DNA from 4 places in the Raoultella sp. genome. Region 3 is predicted to be linked to each of the others. Evidence: predicted binding sites of a transcription regulator. Region 3 holds the regulator's gene; each other region holds the start of a gene.
The links. Region 3 encodes PhoB, which activates phosphate uptake and scavenging genes when phosphate is short. Its sites were predicted from a motif close to CTGTCATAAAACTGNCNNAT; they were not measured.

Region 1: the regulator PhoB is predicted to act here: its motif matches at 2,016-2,035, upstream of phnC (phosphonate ABC transporter ATP-binding protein).
Region 2: the regulator PhoB is predicted to act here: its motif matches at 1,879-1,898, upstream of uvrB (excinuclease ABC subunit UvrB).
Region 4: the regulator PhoB is predicted to act here: its motif matches at 2,120-2,139, upstream of ugpB (sn-glycerol-3-phosphate ABC transporter substrate-binding protein UgpB).

Annotation. Positions count from the first base shown of each region.
Region 1 is NZ_JBCNNS010000052.1:162-5,066, reverse strand. It holds gene ACZAHD_RS11330 (amino acid ABC transporter ATP-binding protein) at 1-467, shown strand, start outside; gene ACZAHD_RS11325 (amino acid ABC transporter permease) at 464-1,216, shown strand; gene ACZAHD_RS11320 (amino acid ABC transporter permease) at 1,206-1,898, shown strand; gene phnC (phosphonate ABC transporter ATP-binding protein) at 2,084-2,926, shown strand; gene phnD (phosphonate ABC transporter substrate-binding protein) at 2,950-3,891, shown strand; gene phnE (phosphonate ABC transporter, permease protein PhnE) at 3,959-4,831, shown strand; partial or broken gene ACZAHD_RS11300 (phosphonate ABC transporter, permease protein PhnE) at 4,828-4,905, shown strand, end outside.
Region 2 is NZ_JBCNNS010000006.1:29,825-34,729, reverse strand. It holds gene bioC (malonyl-ACP O-methyltransferase BioC) at 1-49, shown strand, start outside; gene bioD (dethiobiotin synthase) at 42-764, shown strand; gene ACZAHD_RS01800 (ABC transporter ATP-binding protein) at 706-1,428, opposite strand; gene uvrB (excinuclease ABC subunit UvrB) at 2,164-4,185, shown strand; gene pmrB (two-component system sensor histidine kinase PmrB) at 4,414-4,905, opposite strand, start outside.
Region 3 is NZ_JBCNNS010000121.1:2,583-7,487, reverse strand. It holds gene brnQ (branched-chain amino acid transporter carrier protein BrnQ) at 1-466, opposite strand, end outside; gene phoR (phosphate regulon sensor histidine kinase PhoR) at 882-2,177, opposite strand; gene phoB (phosphate response regulator transcription factor PhoB) at 2,199-2,888, opposite strand; gene sbcD (exonuclease subunit SbcD) at 3,098-4,300, shown strand; gene sbcC (exonuclease subunit SbcC) at 4,297-4,905, shown strand, end outside.
Region 4 is NZ_JBCNNS010000024.1:7,731-12,635, reverse strand. It holds gene livM (branched chain amino acid ABC transporter permease LivM) at 1-490, shown strand, start outside; gene livG (high-affinity branched-chain amino acid ABC transporter ATP-binding protein LivG) at 487-1,254, shown strand; gene livF (high-affinity branched-chain amino acid ABC transporter ATP-binding protein LivF) at 1,257-1,970, shown strand; gene ugpB (sn-glycerol-3-phosphate ABC transporter substrate-binding protein UgpB) at 2,257-3,573, shown strand; gene ugpA (sn-glycerol-3-phosphate ABC transporter permease UgpA) at 3,680-4,567, shown strand; gene ugpE (sn-glycerol-3-phosphate ABC transporter permease UgpE) at 4,564-4,905, shown strand, end outside.

The DNA of each region.
Region 1 (4,905 bases), on a different contig from region 3:
AGGAAAATATCACCCTGGCGCTGGAGCGCGTGCACGGCTGGGGGAAAACCGCCGCGCGCGAACGCGCACTGGCGCTGCTACAACAGGTCGGACTGGAGGATAAAGCCCACCAGATGCCGGCCCAGCTCTCTGGCGGCCAGCAGCAGCGCGTGGCCATTGCCCGCGCCCTCGCCTCGTCGCCGCAAATTATTCTCTTCGATGAACCCACCTCGGCGCTCGATCCGGAGATGATCGGCGAAGTGTTGCTGGTGATGAAGACGCTGGCGCACAGCGGTATTACCATGGTGGTCGTGACGCATGAGATGCAGTTTGCTCGCGAAATTGCCGATCGGGTGGTGTTTATCGACGGCGGCGATATTCTCGAAGTGGCGCCGCCGACGGACTTTTTCGCCCGGCCACAGCACGCCCGCACGCGTCGTTTTCTGCAAAAGGTGCTCAATCCGCTGCATCAGGAGAGTCTCGAGTGAACCCGGTTCTCGACTGGCACGGCGTACTGAGCGGGCAGCCGCTGCAATGGATCATCTCCGGCTTTCTGACCACCGTGTGGGTCAGCCTCGCCGGGATAGGCCTGGCCACCGTCCTGGCGGTGCTGCTGCTGGCGCTGCGCTTAGGCGGCGGCCGCAGCGGACGTGGCCTGGTCGCCTGCTGGGTCTCGCTGTTTCGCAATACGCCGCTGCTGGTACAGCTGCTGTTCTGGTATTTCGCCTCCTGGAACCTGCTGCCGCTGGCGGCGCGGGATTTCATTAATGCCGACCATGCCTGGTCCATTCTGCCAGGGAACGTCTGGTGGCTGACCCCGGAATTTCTCTGCTCAATGTGGGGGCTGGGGGTATTCACCTCGGCGTTTCTGGTAGAAGAGATCGCCTCCGGGCTGCGCGCCGTCAGCCACGGTCAGCGGGAAGCCGCCCTTTCACAGGGTTTTACGCCGTGGGGCGAACTGCGTCATATTCTGCTGCCGCAGGGGCTGGCGAACGCCTGGCAACCGATTATCGGCCAGTATCTGAATCTGATGAAGCTCTCATCGCTGGCCAGCGGCATCGGCTTTGCCGAACTGACCTACCAGGTGCGGCAAATCGAAAGCTATAACGCTCACGCACTGGAAGCTTTCGCCGTCGGTACGGCGTTGTATCTGGCGTTGGGAGTGGTTATGGGGATGGCGCTGGCGCGTCTTGGTCCGGGCAAAACGCAGCACAGGAGCGCACAGCATGAACGCTAATCTGGCGGTCATCGCCGATAACCTCGATTACCTGCTGTGGGGACGGCTGGCGGAAGGCATTCCCGGCGGCGTTGCATTGACGCTGATGATGGCAATCGGTGCTGCGGCGCTGGCGCTTCCCTTCGGCATTCTGCTGGCAGGCGCCGCCTGGCGTTATGGCGGACTGGTGCGTCGACTGCTGTTCCTGTGGGCGGAGCTGATTCGCGGCATTCCGCTTATTTTCGTCATTTTTTGGCTCTGGTATCTGCTGCCGATGCTGACCGGGAGCGACCTGCCGGGGGCACTGACGGTCACCCTGGCGCTGGCGTGGTTTACCGCCGCCTCGGTGATGCACTCGGTGCTGGCGGGACTGCAGTCGCTGCCCGCCGGGCAATGTGAAGCAGCGCGAACCCAGGGGTTTTCTGCCGGGCAAGCGCTGCGTTTAATTCTGCTGCCGCAGGCGCTGCGTAATATTCAGCCCTCGCTGGTTGGGATTTTTATCAACCTGCTCAAAGACACATCGCTGGCGTTTATTGTCAACGTGCCGGAGCTCACCACCGTCGCCGGTCAGGTCAATAACCGGGTACAAATCTACCCGCTGGCGATTTTTGTCTTCACCGGTGCGGTCTATTACCTGCTGTGCTGCGGCCTGAGCCTGCTGGCTAACCGTCGTTATATTCGGCGCTACGCCGACAGGCACTAAGCCCGCGGATAAGACACGGCGGCACATTCGTGCGCCGCCGATCTGGCCCCTTGCCTCGGTGGATTTGCACGACATCGCTCGCGCAATAACCGCACCGTTCACTGTTTTTTCGCCTTACTGTCATATGACGATCACATAAAACGCCATTAATAGTGCCCAGTTTAATGACGAATCTGGACGCTCTTATGAATAGTTCTCTTGCCGCGGTAACCGACACCGATTATCCGCATTTTGGTCAGCCGAATACTGCCCGGCAGCGGAAAGTCTTAAGCGTGCGCAACCTGAATAAGTCTTACAGTGCGCAGCAAACCGTACTCGATAACGTCAGTTTCGATCTGCATGTCGGCGAGTTGGTCGGCGTTATCGGCCGCTCTGGCGCCGGGAAGTCGACCCTGCTGCATGTGTTGAACGGCACCCACAGCGCCACCGGCGGCGAGATCCTCAGCTACCCGGAAGTGGGCATGCCGCACGACGTGACGAAGCTAAAAGGCCGTGCGCTGAACGCCTGGCGCAGCGAGTGCGGCATGATTTTCCAGGACTTCTGCCTGGTGCCGCGTCTTGACGTGTTAACCAACGTGCTGCTGGGCCGGCTGAGCCAGACCTCAACGCTGAAATCCCTGTTTAAGATCTTCCCTGACGCCGACCGCGCGCGCGCCATCTCGCTACTGGAGTGGATGAATATGCTTCCCCATGCCCTGCAGCGGGCTGAAAACCTCTCCGGCGGGCAGATGCAGCGCGTGGCGATTTGTCGCGCGCTGATGCAGAACCCCGGTATTTTGCTGGCCGATGAGCCGGTTGCCTCTCTCGATCCGAAAAACACACAGCGCATCATGAACGTACTGCGCGAAATCAGCGAACAGGGCATCAGCGTGATGGTGAACCTGCACTCGGTGGAACTGGTGAAAGAGTATTGCACGCGAGTAATTGGCGTCGCGAAAGGCAACATTATTTTTGACGACCATCCCTTACGGCTGACTCAGGATATTCTGCATCAGCTGTACGGGGATGAAATTAGCCAATGGCATTAATTTCCACTCACACGGACAAGATAATGAAACAATACATCACTGGTGCAGTTCGTATATCCGCCGCGGTTGCGGGAATGATGATGGCATGGCAGGCAAGTGCTGCGGAGCAGCCAAAAGAATTAAACCTGGGGATCCTGGGGGGCCAGAACGCCACCCAGCAAATTGGTGATAACCAGTGTGTAAAACAGTTTCTCGACAAAGAGCTGAACGTCGATACCAAATTACGCAACTCCTCTGACTATTCTGGCGTTATTCAGGGTCTGCTGGGCGGTAAAGTGGATGTCGTGCTGAGTATGTCGCCTTCTTCTTACGCCTCGGTTTATCTCAATAACCCGAAAGCGGTCGATATCGTTGGTATCGCCGTGGATGATAAAGATCAGTCCCGCGGTTACCACTCAGTGATCATTGTCAAAGCGGACAGCCCGTATAAATCGTTAGACGATCTGAAAGGCAAAGCATTCGGCTTCGCTGACCCGGACTCCACTTCCGGCTATTTGATCCCGAACCACGCCTTCAAACAGAAATTCGGCGGCACTTCGGATAACAAATACAACAACTTCTTCTCCAGCGTGACCTTCTCCGGCGGCCACGAACAGGACATCCTGGGCGTGCTGAACGGCCAGTTCGCGGGGGCGGTCACCTGGACCTCAATGGTCGGCGACTACAACAGCGGCTACAGCGTCGGTGCCTTCAACCGCCTGATTCGTATGGATCACCCGGATCTGATGAAACAGATCCGCATCATCTGGCAATCGCCGCTGATCCCCAACGGCCCGATCCTGGTCAGCAACGCGCTGCCGGCAGACTTTAAAGCCAAAGTCATCACCGCGATCAAAAAGCTGGATACCGACGACCACGCCTGCTTTGTGAAAGCGATGGGCGGTACTCAGCATATCGGTCCGGGCAGCGTGGCCGACTTCCAGCAGATTATCGATATGAAACGCGAGCTGGTCAGCGCCCGTTAATCCCGCCCCAACGCCGCCTCCGCGAAGATCCGCGTGAGGCGGCGGCATCCTGAAGACCCAGCGACGTATGAATATATCGAACACCGAATTTGAACGTTATTACCAGCAGGTACGGGCACGGCAAAAGCGCGATACCTTTAGCTGGTCTCTGCTCCTGCTGGTGCTTTATTTCGCCGCCGGCAGCGCCGCTGAATTTAATCTCTTCACTATCTGGCACTCTCTGCCAAATTTTCTCGATTACATGTTTGAGACAGTGCCGACACTCCATGTCAGTGCGCTGTTCGCCGATGTCCACACCAAAGGCTCGCTGGCCTACTGGGGCTATCGTCTGCCGATTCAGCTACCGCTGATCTGGGAAACATTACAGCTGGCGCTGGCTTCCACGCTGATTGCGGTGGTCATTGCGACTCTGCTGGCATTCCTCGCCGCCAATAACGCCTGGTCACCTCCGCCGCTGCGTTTTGCCATCCGCGTTCTGGTGGCGTTTTTACGCACCATGCCGGAGCTGGCGTGGGCGGTGATTTTCGTGATGGCCTTCGGCATCGGCGCCATCCCTGGCTTTCTGGCCCTGATGCTGCACACCATTGGTAGCCTGACCAAGCTGTTTTACGAAGCGGTGGAAAGCGCACAGGACAAACCGGTACGCGGCCTGATGGCCTGCGGAGCTTCACCGCTCCAGCGCATTCGCTTCGCGCTGTGGCCGCAGGTCAAACCGATTTTTCTCTCCTACGGCTTTATGCGTCTGGAGATTAACTTTCGCTCATCCACCATTCTTGGGCTGGTGGGCGCCGGCGGGATCGGTCAGGAGCTGATGACCAACATCAAGCTGGATCGTTACGATCAGGTCAGCATCACACTGCTGCTGATCATCATCGTGGTGTCGCTGCTGGATATGCTGTCCGGCCGCCTGCGACAGTGGGTTCTTGAGGGGAAAAAATGAGTCAATGGCAGAGCCAACCGGATGTCGCCGCCAGCCGTCGGCAGCATCGGCAACTGTATCAAGTCCAGGGGCGC
Region 2 (4,905 bases), on a different contig from region 3:
GTACCCGCTGACGTACCATCTTTTTACAGGAGTCATTGAGCGTGACTAAACGTTTTTTCGTTACCGGAACCGACACTGAAGTCGGTAAGACTGTCACTAGCTGCGCCTTGTTGCAGGCGGCAAGGCTGTCGGGCCTGAAGAGCGCGGGCTATAAACCGGTGGCTTCCGGGAGTGAGTTGACGGCGCACGGACTGCGTAACGATGATGCGCTGGCGCTCCAGCGCAATAGCGGTGTGGCGCTGAGCTATGCGCAGGTCAACCCCTTTACCTTCGCCGAACCGACTTCACCGCATATTGTGAGCGCGGAGGAAGGGCGGCCGATTACCGGCGATGCGCTCTCTGCCGGGCTGCATGAACTGGAGACGCTGGCGGAATGGGTGCTGGTTGAGGGGGCGGGGGGCTGGTTTACGCCGCTATCCGCAACGCTGAGTTTTGCCGATTGGGTACGCGACGAACAGCTGCCTGTCATTTTGGTGGTCGGTATTAAACTGGGCTGCATCAACCACGCGCTGCTGACGGCCCTGGCGGTACGTCAGGCCGGTCTGCCGCTGGTGGGCTGGATTGCAAACGATATCCAGCCGCCGGGTAAACGCCATGCAGAATATCTGGCGACCCTCAACGATCGGCTTGCAGCGCCGTTGCTGGGCGAGATCCCGTGGCTGGCGGACGCGTCTCAGCGCGAGGATCTCGGCCAGTATCTGGACCTCAGCGCGCTGGATCGGGCGTCATCCACTGTGCCAGCAGCGGTTCATCCAGCTGGATAACGCGGCCTTGCGCCACGTTGCGCCCGCGATGCAGCAGAAAAAAACGGTCCGCCACCCGGCGAATAAACGGCAGGTGCTGTTCCGCAAGCAGCACCGTTAAACCGATGTCGCGGTTCAGTCGCACCAGCAGGTCGCCAAGCTTATGCAGGAAGTGCTGTCCGCTGCCGCGCGACGGCTCATCAAGAATCAGCAGCCGCGGCTGGACAACCAGCGCACTCGCCAGCGCCAGCTGATACTGGTCCTCTTCCGACAACATGGCGCCTTTATGCTGACGTTGTGCGTAGAGATCCGGGAAAAAGTCGTAAATCTCCCCTTTTACGGCGATGCCCGGATTCCCGCCGGCGGCCAGCGCAATATGCAGATTTTCCTCCACGCTCAGTTGAGAAAAGATCCGCCTGTCCTGCGGGACATAGCTGATGCCAATAATCGAACGGGAATGGGCGGAAAGCGGCGTGATATCACATGGCGGCGAACCGGCCTCATGCCAGGTCATACTGCCGCTGGCGACCGGGAGATGTCCGGTAATGCAGTTCACCAGGGTGGTTTTCCCCATCCCCTGGAGTCCCATCACGCAGGTGCACTCTCCCGGTTGAAGTTCAAGGTCGACATTCCATAGCGTGTGCTGATTTCCGTAGTATTGATTGACTGCGCGTAGGCTCAACATAGACGTTTTCTCCTTTTTGGGGATTGCGGGCGATATGAAGATTCTGCAAATCTCTTGCCAGGAAAAAGATGTTTCGGTTTTTTCCCGTACGCGCAGGTGTTGCAGGGGGGGCGAAAGCGGATCAGCAAGACGGTTGCACTCTCCCGGTGCTTACGCCTATGAAAAATGGTGCAGAAAGCAACAAAAAGGCAGGCACCTTTAGCTGACAAATATCAAAAATAATTCGATAATTTTTTTTAGACGCTCGATTTTCACCGGTGGTCGATTTCTGCGGGGTGGCAGAAGCCATGGCCTGCAGACAGTTATCCACTATTCCTGTGGATAACCTTGTGTATTAGAGTTAGAGAACTTGCGGTAAGCTAGAGATTACGCGGCCTGCGGCTGAATTGGCGCGAAACCCATCTTTTGTTTAATATCATTAAATATCAATTAGTTGAATAAAAGCAATGGCTGTAAGGAAAGTGTCACCTGCTGCCACAAAAGATTCACCGCCTTGCTTGACAAATGTTAAATGACATTTTTTTTTGGGGATAACCCTACTGTCTGGCGAATTATTCTGCGGGATGGTCTGTTTTTACCCCAAAACGATGCGCGTGCAGGCGATTTCAGGAACAAACAGTAACAGGGTACTGTTTTTATATCCAGTATTGTTTGTTGGCAAAAGTGAGCGTGAAGGGTAGAATTAAACACCTGCGCATACCACCAGGCGCTTCATCCTTCTTCAGGGCCAGACATATGAGTAAAACGTTCACGTTGCATTCCGCATTCCGTCCTTCTGGCGACCAGCCGGAAGCTATCCGACGCCTGGAAGAAGGGCTGGAAGATGGTCTGGCACACCAAACGCTGCTGGGGGTGACCGGGTCGGGCAAGACGTTCACCATTGCGAACATTATCGCCGATCTGCAGCGTCCGACGATGGTGCTGGCGCCGAATAAGACCCTGGCGGCGCAGCTGTACGGCGAAATGAAAGAGTTTTTCCCGGACAATGCGGTGGAGTATTTTGTCTCCTACTACGATTACTATCAGCCTGAAGCCTATGTGCCGAGCTCGGACACCTTCATCGAAAAAGACGCGTCTGTGAACGAGCATATCGAGCAGATGCGTCTGTCGGCGACTAAAGCCCTGCTTGAGCGGCGCGATGTGGTGGTGGTGGCCTCGGTATCGGCTATCTACGGTCTGGGCGACCCGGATCTCTACCTGAAGATGATGCTGCACCTGACCACCGGCATGCTGATCGACCAGCGGGCGATTTTGCGCCGTCTGGCGGAGCTGCAATATACCCGTAACGATCAGGCCTTCCAGCGCGGTACCTTCCGTGTGCGCGGTGAAGTGATCGATGTCTTCCCGGCGGAATCCGACGATATTGCGCTGCGTATTGAGCTGTTCGATGAAGAGGTTGAGCGGCTGTCGCTGTTCGACCCGCTGACCGGTCAGGTTGAATCGACGATTCCGCGCTATACCATCTACCCGAAAACGCACTACGTGACGCCACGCGAGCGTATCGTTCAGGCGATGGAGGAGATTAAAGTCGAGCTGGCCGACAGGCGGAAGGCGCTGCTGAGCAACAACAAGTTGCTCGAAGAGCAGCGACTGTCCCAGCGGACGCAGTTTGACCTCGAAATGATGAACGAGCTGGGCTACTGCTCGGGCATCGAAAACTACTCGCGCTATCTTTCCGGTCGCGGACCGGGCGAACCGCCGCCGACGCTGTTTGATTACCTGCCGGCAGACGGTTTGCTGGTGATTGATGAATCCCACGTCACTATTCCGCAAATCGGTGGCATGTACCGCGGCGATCGGGCGCGTAAAGAGACATTGGTGGAGTATGGTTTCCGTCTGCCGTCGGCGCTGGATAACCGCCCGCTGAAGTTCGAAGAGTTTGAGGCGCTGGCGCCGCAGACCATTTATGTCTCGGCGACGCCGGGTCCTTATGAGCTGGATAAATCCGGCGATGAGGTGGTCGATCAGGTGGTTCGCCCGACCGGGCTGCTTGACCCGCTTATTGAAGTGCGTCCGGTGGCGACTCAGGTTGATGACCTGCTGTCGGAAATTCGCATCCGCGTCGCCATCAACGAGCGCGTGCTGGTCACCACCTTGACCAAACGGATGGCGGAGGATTTAACGGAGTATCTTGAAGAGCACGGCGAGCGCGTACGCTACCTGCACTCCGATATCGATACCGTGGAGCGCATGGAAATTATCCGCGACCTGCGGCTGGGCGAGTTCGATGTCCTGGTCGGCATCAACCTGCTGCGTGAAGGGCTGGATATGCCGGAAGTATCGCTGGTGGCGATTCTCGACGCCGATAAAGAGGGCTTCCTGCGTTCGGAACGTTCGCTGATTCAGACCATTGGCCGCGCCGCGCGTAACATCAACGGTAAAGCGATTCTATACGGCGATAAGATTACCGCTTCAATGGCGAAAGCCATCAGCGAGACCGAGCGTCGCCGTGAGAAACAGCAGCGCTATAATGAAGAGCACGGCATCACCCCGCAGGGACTGAATAAAAAAGTGGTCGATATTCTGCAACTGGGCAGCAATCTGGCGAAGACGAAAGCCAAGGGCCGCGGAAAATCACGCTCGCCGGTTGAGGCGGATACGCCTGACGTGGCGCTGACGCCAAAAGCGCTGCAGCAGAGAATTCACGAGCTGGAAGGGCAGATGATGCAACATGCGCAGAATCTGGAGTTCGAAGAGGCCGCGCAAATTCGTGACCAGCTGCATCAGCTCCGCGAGCTGTTTATCGCAGCATCCTGAGCCCGCAGGACGCGATGCGCCGCCGCACAGAGCCCGCAGTGTGACGGGACGCCGATTTTTTGTTAGCGCTTTCCGGCTGGCTTAATGTCTGCTTAATCTTGCCAGGCGACACTATCTTCATTCTGATGAGGATAGTGTCATGCAAAAATTAACCTTCCGTGAGTCTCTGACCATTGCCTGCGCTTTTGTTGTGGTTGTCGCTTTTGTCCGTCAGTGGGTGCTGACTTTCTAACGCGAAGGCTTAGGAAACAGAATCCAGCCCCGAACGCCGGGGCCCGGCTGCCGGTTATGTAAGAAGAACTGGGCATCGTGCAACTGAACGATGCGCGTCACAATGCTTAGTCCTAGGCCAATGCCCCCGTAGCGGCTGTCCATGCGGACAAACGCTTTACTCAGTTCGCCAATTTTCGCTTCATCAATTCCCGGACCTTCATCTTCTACGGCCATAATAGGCGTTGTGCCAGCCTGTATGGCGATTTTGACCTTCGATCCCGCCGGGCTATAGCGATGCGCGTTCTCTACCAGATTGCGCAGCACAACGCGCAGCAGCGTGACATCGCCGGAGACGATAACATCCTTGTCATCATCTCCCTCGGGGAAAGAGAGCGCCAGCGTCTGCTGGCGCTCTTCCAGCATATTCTCCAGCTCACCGCGAATCGGTTCGACCACGTCCTCTTTCAGCAGCACGCGCTGGTAGCTCCCGGCGGAAAATGATTGCCC
Region 3 (4,905 bases):
TTTTCAACGGAGCAAGGAAATTGCCCACGGTGTCCAGCAGTTTGCCCGGATAGAGCGAGACGAGGATCACCAGCGCGAAGTAGATCACGCTGTAAATCATCAGCGGCATCGCGCCGTCGCCGGTCAGCGGGGCAATCCCGACTTCAAAAGAGACCGTTGCGGTACGCGGCGTGGCAAAGAGCGGGCCAACGGCCAGGTAGCAGACCACGGCCAGCAGGATACCGGCAACTTTGCCGATCGGCGTACTCAAGCTTTCCACGCCGCCGCCGACTTTCGCCAGCGCCACAACCGTTAGCACCGGTAAACCCACGGCGGTAATCAGAAAGCCAATGGCGGCGGTCCAGACGTGTTCACCAGCCTGTAACCCCACCATCGGAGGGAAGATAATGTTGCCTGCGCCAACGAACAACGCGAAGGTCATAAAGCCCAACGCGATAATGTCGCGAGATTTTAACTGATGGGTCATAAATTCATTACTGCCTGTGGATGTGGTGTTGTTAACAAACGGAAAAAAACCGTGCCTTCCCTTGAGGAAGAATACAGCGGTGGTTGCCGGAAAAATCAGCGGGATATGCTCCCGAATACGCGTGGGAAAGAATTGTTTTTTGAATTTCCACGCAAAAACAGTCTGTCTGCGACTGCATGGGGGGCAATTTAAACGCTTATAACGTTTTAATGCAAGGCGGGATCGTAAAAGCAGATGATTATGCTAAGTCTATTTTATCTAGCGGAATTATTTACCATATCAATGGAAAACATCCGGCTAATCATGCGAACAAAAAAGCATCATGCGTTCATTAATTACGTGGCTAAAAAGTGGCTGCAAACGAAAATGACCAGCCGAAGCTGGTCATTGGCAAGTCAGGTTGACAATGGCGCGTTCAGGCGCTTTTTTTGGCAATTAAACGTTCCGGGAGTAAGAAGCTAAACCGCGTCCCTTTGCCTACCGTACTCTCAATGTCCAGGCGACTGTCGTGATGATTAACCGCATGTTTCACGATCGCCAGTCCAAGGCCACTGCCGCCGGTTTGCCGCGAACGCGCTTTATCCACGCGATAAAATCGCTCGGTCAGACGCGGAATGTGTTCAGGCGCAATCCCCGGACCATTATCCTCGACGCTGAACAATGCGCCATGCGGCACCCGCTGCCAGTTGACGGTAATCTCCGTTCCCGCTGGCGTATGGTTAATCGCGTTATACACCAGATTGGACATCGCGCTGCGCAACTGCTCTTCGTTGCCCAGTACCAGCAGCGTCTCATCGACGTGGAAGTGGATCGTCTGTTGCTGCTGGCTGAGCGTCTGGGCTTCTCGCTCCACCACCCGCAGCATCATCGGCACATCGATTTTGTCATTCATGACCAGCGTTGGCGCCGCTTCAATCCGCGACAGCGTCAGCAGCTGTTTGACTAACCCCTCCATGCGCTGGGTTTGCTCGCGCATCGTATGCAGCGCTTTTTCGCGCGTCCCCCCTTCCAGTACCTGCTCCTGCATCATCTCCAGATAGCCCTGCAGCACCGTTAACGGCGTGCGAAGCTCATGGCTGACGTTGGCAAAAAAGTTGCGCCGCGCGCCTTCCAGCTGGTGCATCTGCGTCACATCGCGCGCCACCATCAGCCACTGTTTATCGCTGTAGGGCATCATGCGGATCTCCAGGTGACGAGCAGTATTGAGGACCAGATTGAGCGGTTTTGAGAAATTCCTGTTTTTGAGGTAGTTGGCAAATTCAGGGTAGCGCAGGAGGTTGAGAATATTTTGTCCGCTGTCGTCCGGCCAGCGCAGATTCAGGATCTGCTGAGCCAGGCCATTACACCAGAAGATCGCCCCCTCCTCCGTCGTCAGCACCACCGCATCGGGTAAAGATTCAGCCCCGCTACGAAAGCGTTTGATCAGACTGCCCAGCTCGCGTCGGCGCTTTTTATTGCGCATCTGCATCTGGTGAAGGCCGTAGAGTAGCGGTTCCCAACTGCCTCGTCCCGGCGGGGGCGTCATGCTACGATCGACCCATAGCCACCATGACAGACGTAATAAATTCCAGAAATGCCAGATGAGAAGTCCGGTGACTGCCGCCAGCAAAAACCACGGCAGATACCCCACCACCGCCCCGAGAATCAGGGCCGGGATACAACATAAGAAAAGCTCAAGCGCCAGCGTTTTCCATGACAGCCGTTCCAGCACGGTTCACACTCCTGTCGAGATTCAGAAACGGGCGGAGAAACGATATCCCGTGCCGCGGACCGTTTGTACCATCCGGTCATGGCCGCTATGTTCCAGCGCTTTGCGCAGACGGCGAATATGCACATCTACCGTTCTGTCTTCTACATACACGTTCGTCCCCCAGACGTGATTCAGCAGCTGTTCGCGGCTGTAGACGCGTTCCGGGTGAGTCATAAAGAAGTGTAATAATTTAAACTCCGTCGGCCCCATATCCAGCGGACTTTCACCGGTCATCACGCGGTGAGAGGAAGGGTCCAGGCTGAGCCCTTGCATTTCAATCACTTCTTCCACTGCCATCGGCGAAATACGGCGCATCACCGCTTTGATACGCGCCACCAGCTCTTTCGGTGAAAAAGGCTTGGTGATGTAATCATCGGCACCGGTTTCCAGGCCTCGCACGCGATCCTCTTCTTCGCCACGAGCGGTGAGCATGACCACCGGAATATCGCGGGTCATCGCCTCACGCTTAAGCAGCTTGATAAACTGTAGACCCGATCCGCCCGGCAGCATCCAGTCGAGGAGAATCAAATCAGGCCAGGGTTCATTGAGTTGATTCACCGCACTGTCATAATCTTCCGCCTCGACGGGCTGAAAGCCGTTTTGCTCCAGAACAAAGCAGACCATTTCGCGGATTGGAGCTTCATCTTCAACGACCAGAATTCTTCTCGCCATTATTTACCCTGTATTTTTTAGCCATCAGTATAGAGTGCGGCGCCATTATGCGTCAGTTTTGTGACAGATTTATGAAGAAAATGACCGCCATATGATAGCGGATTTTTAATGATGACAAGGAGTAACAATCGATCCTGCAGGTGTTAAAGGGGCAACCTGCGGGATGACAGGTATATAATGCGCTAATGCTTTTTCGCCAGGGAATACTTATGCGCATCATCCACACCTCTGACTGGCACCTTGGCCAGAACTTTTACAGCAAGAGCCGCGCCGCCGAACACTCGGCCTTTCTCGACTGGCTGCTGACCAGCGCGCAGACGTACGAGGTCGATGCTATTATTGTCGCCGGAGACATCTTTGATACCGGATCGCCGCCAAGCTACGCCCGTGAGCTGTATAATCGCTTTGTGGTTCAGTTGCAGCAGACCGGTTGCCAGTTGGTGGTACTGGCGGGCAACCACGATTCAGTGGCGACGCTGAATGAATCCCGCGATATTCTGGCTTTTCTGAAAACCACAGTGGTGGCCAGCGCCGGCCATGCGCCCTTTATTCTGCCGCTACGCGACGGTACGCCGGGGGCGGTTTTTTGCCCGGTACCGTTCCTGCGTCCGCGTGAGCTGGTGACTAGCCAGGCCGGGCACTCCAGCGGCGAGAAGCAGCAGCAGTTACTCAATGCCATCAGCGACTACTACCAGCAGCAGTACCAGCAAGCCTGCGAACTGCGCGGCGACCAGATGCTGCCGATTATCGCCAGCGGCCATTTAACCACCGTCGGCGCCAGCAAAAGCGATGCGGTTCGCGATATTTACATCGGCACGCTGGACGCGTTTCCCGCCAGCCATTTCCCCCCCGTTGATTATATTGCTCTCGGCCATATTCACCGGGCGCAGAAGATCGGCGGCAGCGAGCATATTCGCTACAGCGGCTCGCCCATCGCCCTCAGCTTTGATGAGACGGGAAAAAGCAAAAGCGTCAATCTGGTGACCTTCGCCGACGGGCATCTGAGCGAGGTTCATCCTCTGACGGTGCCGGTGACGCAGCCGCTGGCAGTGTTGAAAGGCGATTTCTCTAGCATCAGCGAACAGCTCGACCAATGGCGAGATGCCCCGCAAGAACCGGTCGTCTGGCTGGATATTGAAATCACCAGTGACGAATATCTCCATGATATTCAGCGCAAAATTCAAGCCCAGACCGAAGATCTTCCGGTGGAAGTGCTCCTGGTTCGCCGCAGCCGTGCCCAACGTGAGCGCATCCTGGCAGGAGAGCGGCGAGAAACGCTGAGCGAACTGCAGGTCGAGGAAGTGTTTGAACGCCGTCTGGCGCAGGAAATGCTGGAAGAGGCGCAGCAGCAGCGCCTGAAGCAGTTGTTCAACGAAACGCTGCATAGTCTGAATGGTGAGGAGCACCTGTGAAAATTCTGAGTTTGCGCCTGAAAAATATCAACTCGTTAAAAGGCGAATGGAAAATCGACTTCACCGCTGAGCCGTTTGCCAGCAACGGGCTGTTTGCCATCACCGGCCCTACCGGCGCCGGGAAAACCACGCTACTGGATGCAATTTGCCTTGCGCTGTATCACGAAACGCCTCGTCTGAGCAGCGTGTCGCAATCGCAAAACGATCTGATGACCCGCGATACCGCCGAGTGCCTGGCGGAAGTGGAATTTGAGGTCAAAGGGACGGCCTATCGCGCCTTCTGGAGCCAGAACCGCGCCCGCAATCAGCCAGAGGGCAACCTGCAGGCCCCGCGCGTGGAGCTGGCTCGCTGCGATAATGGGCAAATCCTCGCCGATAAAGTCAAAGATAAGCTCGAACTTACCGCTTCGCTCAGCGGCCTGGATTACGGCCGTTTTACCCGCTCAATGCTCCTTTCTCAGGGCCAGTTCGCCGCGTTCCTCAACGCCAAACCGAAAGAACGCGCCGAGCTGCTTGAAGAGCTGACCGGCACCGAAATCTACGGCCAGATATCAGCGCAGGTGTTTGAAAAACATAAGCTCGCCCGCAACGAACTGGAGAAACTT
Region 4 (4,905 bases), on a different contig from region 3:
CCTCTACCTGGTAGCGCTGCTGCTGGTCGTGCTATCGCTGTTTGTGATTAACCGCCTGCTGCGTATGCCGCTGGGTCGTGCATGGGAAGCGTTGCGTGAAGACGAAATCGCCTGCCGTTCGCTAGGTCTTAGCCCGACGCGCATCAAGCTGACTGCCTTTACCATCAGTGCCGCGTTTGCTGGTTTTGCCGGTACGCTTTTCGCCGCGCGCCAGGGCTTTGTCAGCCCGGAGTCCTTCACCTTTGCCGAGTCGGCTTTCGTGCTGGCGATTGTGGTTCTGGGCGGGATGGGATCGCAGTTTGCGGTAATTCTCGCCGCGGTGCTGCTGGTGGTATCGCGTGAGCTGATGCGTGATTTCAATGAATACAGCATGCTGATGCTGGGTGGATTGATGGTACTGATGATGATCTGGCGTCCGCAGGGTCTGCTGCCGATGACGCGTCCGCAGCTGAAGCTGAAAAAAGGTCAGGCGAAAGGAGAGCAGGCATGAGTCAGCCATTATTATCCGTCAGCGGCCTGATGATGCGCTTTGGCGGCCTGCTGGCGGTCAACAACGTGTCGCTGGAGCTGCGCCCGCAGGAGATCGTGTCGCTGATTGGCCCTAACGGCGCCGGGAAAACGACGGTCTTCAACTGCCTGACCGGTTTTTACAAGCCGACCGGCGGGACCATAAAACTGCGCGACCAGCATCTGGAAGGGCTGCCGGGTCAGCAGATCGCCCAGATGGGCGTTGTCCGGACGTTCCAGCATGTGCGTCTGTTCCGTGAAATGACGGTGATTGAAAATCTGCTGGTGGCGCAACATAAACAGCTGAAAACCGGTGTCTTCTCCGGGTTGCTGAAAACCCCGTCATTCCGCCGTGCGCAGAGCGAGGCGCTGGATCGCGCCGCGACCTGGCTTGAACGCATCGGTCTGCTGGAACATGCGAACCGTCAGGCGAGCAACCTGGCCTATGGCGACCAGCGGCGTCTGGAGATTGCTCGCTGCATGGTCACCCAGCCGGAAATCCTGATGCTGGATGAACCCGCTGCGGGTCTGAACCCGAAAGAGACCAAAGAGCTGGACGAGCTGATCGCCGAGCTGCGCAGTCATCACAACACCACCATCCTGCTGATCGAGCACGATATGAAGCTGGTGATGGGTATTTCCGATCGTATTTATGTGGTAAATCAGGGCACGCCGTTGGCTAACGGTACGCCGGAAGAGATCCGCAATAACCCGGACGTGATCCGCGCATACCTTGGTGAGGCATAAGTATGGAAAAAGTGATGTTATCTTTTGACAACGTAAGCGCCCACTACGGCAAGATTCAGGCGCTGCATAATGTCAGTCTGCATATCAATCAGGGAGAAATTGTGACCCTGATTGGTGCGAACGGTGCGGGGAAAACCACGTTGCTGGGTACTCTGTGCGGCGATCCGCGGGCTTCCAGCGGGAAAGTCGTCTTCGATGGTAAAGATATCACCGACTGGCAGACCGCAAAAATCATGCGTGAAGCGGTGGCGATTGTTCCGGAAGGGCGGCGGGTCTTTTCGCGGATGACGGTTGAAGAGAATCTGGCGATGGGCGGCTTTTTTGCCGATCGAGACCAGTTCCAGACTCGCATTAAGTGGGTCTACGAACTGTTCCCGCGCCTGCTTGAGCGCCGTATTCAGCGTGCGGGCACCATGTCCGGCGGTGAGCAGCAGATGCTGGCGATTGGTCGGGCGCTGATGAGCCAGCCGCGTCTGCTGTTGCTTGATGAGCCCTCTCTGGGACTGGCGCCGATCATCATCCAGCAGATTTTCGACACCATTGAACAGCTGCGTGAGCAGGGGATGACTATCTTCCTTGTCGAGCAGAACGCCAACCAGGCGCTGAAGCTGGCTGACCGCGGCTATGTGCTGGAAAACGGTCACGTCGTGTTGGAAGACACCGGCGATGCGCTGTTGGCTAACGAGGCGGTGCGTAACGCCTATCTGGGCGGGTAATTCATTATTTCTTCCCGGCGGCATTGTGCCTGGCCGGGTGACAAACTACATTCATCACCCGGGCGAGGCGACTGTGCCGACCCCGGGACCCGTTCCGCTCCTTATACGGGTCTCAGTTCCCTCTTTCCTGTCTCCAATCCTTCATTGTCCTGCCATCTCTCTGACGCGTTTTCATCTTTTTTTTGTAATAAAAAAGTTATTTTTCTGTCATTCGAGCATGTCATGTTACCCCCGCGAACATAAAACGCGTGAAATCGCGCATCTGGGACAACAAGAGAGATAACCGATGATATCGTTACGACATACGGCCTTAGGACTGGCGCTCAGCCTGGCATGTGCCGGTCAGGCGCTGGCAGTGACCAATATTCCGTTCTGGCATTCAATGGAAGGGGAGTTGGGTAAAGAAGTTGATTCTCTGGCGCAACGTTTCAACGCGGCCAATCCGGATTATAAAATTACGCCGGTCTACAAGGGTAACTATGAACAGAGCCTGAGTGCCGGCATTGCGGCATTCCGTACCGGTAATGCGCCGGCGATCCTGCAGGTTTATGAAGTGGGTACCGCGACAATGATGGCTTCCAAAGCCATTAAGCCGGTGTATCAGGTGTTCACCGAGGCGGGTATCAAGTTTGATGAGTCGCAGTTCGTCCCGACCGTTTCCGGCTACTACACCGACGCCAAAAGTGGCCATCTGCTCTCCCAGCCATTTAACAGTTCCACGCCGGTGCTGTACTACAACAAAGATGCCTTCAAAAAAGCCGGTTTAGACCCGGAGCAGCCGCCGAAAACATGGCAGCAGCTGGCAGCCTATACCGATAAGCTGAAAGCCGCCGGGATGAAATGCGGTTACGCCAGCGGCTGGCAGGGCTGGATTCAGATTGAAAACTTCAGCGCCTGGCATGGTCTGCCGGTGGCAACCAAAAACAACGGCTTCGACGGTACCGATGCGGTTCTGGAGTTCAACAAGCCGGAGCAGGTCAAGCATATCGATATGCTGGAAGCGATGAACAAGAAGGGCGACTTCAGCTACTTCGGGCGTAAAGATGAGTCTACGGAGAAGTTCTATAATGGGGACTGCGCGATAACCACCGCCTCTTCCGGCTCGCTGGCCGATATTCGCCAGTACGCGAAGTTCAACTATGGCGTGGGGATGATGCCGTACGATGCTGACGTGAAGGGCGCGCCGCAGAACGCGATTATCGGCGGGGCCAGCCTGTGGGTCATGCAGGGTAAAGATAAAGAGACTTACAACGGGGTAGCGAAGTTCCTGGAATTCCTCGCTAAACCGGAAATCGCCGCAGAATGGCATCAGAAAACCGGCTACCTGCCGATCACCACCGCCGCTTATGACCTGACCCGTCAGCAGGGGTTCTACGAGAAGAATCCAGGCGCGGATATCGCCACTCGTCAGATGTTGAACAAGCCGCCGTTGCCATTCACCAAAGGCCTGCGTCTGGGCAATATGCCGCAGATCCGCACCATTGTGGATGAGGAACTGGAAAGCGTGTGGACCGGGAAGAAGACGCCAAAGCAGGCGCTGGATTCAGCGGTTGAACGGGGTAACCAGCTGCTGCGTCGCTTCGAGCAATCAACTAAATCGTAATCGTTGAAATGCCCGGTGGAGATTCGTTCACCGGGTCGGCGACGTGCCATATGTAGGCCGGGTAAGCGAAGCCGCCATCCGGCGATTTCTGGAAAAGAGTCCATTTATGTCATCATCTCGTCCGGTATTCCGCTCGCGCTGGCTGCCTTATGTGCTGGTTGCGCCGCAGCTGATTATCACGATTATTTTCTTTATCTGGCCCGCGGGCGAAGCGCTATGGTATTCGCTACAACGCGTTGATCCTTTTGGGCTTTCCAGCCAGTTCGTGGGTCTGGACAACTTCGTGACCCTGTTCCACGACCCGTACTATCTGGACTCATTCTGGACCACTATCAAGTTCAGTAGCATGGTGACCTTCAGCGGGCTGATTATTTCTCTGTTTTTCGCTGCGCTGGTGGATTATGTCGTGCGCGGCAGCCGCGTTTATCAAACCCTGATGCTGTTGCCCTATGCCGTTGCGCCAGCGGTGGCGGCGGTATTATGGATTTTCCTCTTTAACCCCGGCCGCGGGCTGATAACCCATTTCCTCGGCGAGATGGGCTATGACTGGAATCATGCGCAGAACAGCGGCCAGGCGATGTTCCTGGTGGTCTTTGCCTCGGTGTGGAAGCAGATCAGCTATAACTTTTTGTTTTTCTTCGCCGCATTGCAGTCGATTCCACGCTCGCTGGTCGAAGCTGCCGCCATTGACGGCGCCGGGCCGATTCGCCGTTTCTTTAAACTGGCGCTGCCGTTGATTGCCCCGGTCAGCTTCTTCCTGCTGGTGGTCAACCTGGTCTACGCCTTCTTCGATACCTTCCCGGTGATCGATGCCGCCACCGCCGGTGGACCAGTACAGGCGACCACAACATTGATTTATAAGATCTATCGCGAAGGTTTCGCCGGGCTCGACCTGTCCGCGTCCGCCGCCCAGTCGGTCGTTCTGATGTTGCTGGTGATTGTGCTGACGGTCGTTCAGTTCCGCTACGTCGAAAGTAAGGTGCGCTACCAATGATCGAGAACCGCCGTGGGCTGACGATTTTCAGCCACATCATGCTGATGGTGGGGATCGCCGTCATCCTGTTCCCGCTATATGTCGCGTTTGTCGCCGCGACGCTGGATAACCAAGCCGTTTTTGAGACGCCAATGACGCTGATTCCCGGCGGACATCTGCTGGAAAATATGGTGACCATCTGGACCCAGGGCGTCGGCGTGAACAGCGCGCCATTCTGGCTGATGATGCTGAACAGCTTCATCATGGCCTTCGGTATCACGGCGGGAAAAATCGTGGTCTCGATGCTCTCCGCATTCGCCATTGTCTGGTTCCGTTTTCCGCTGCGTAACCTGTTCTTC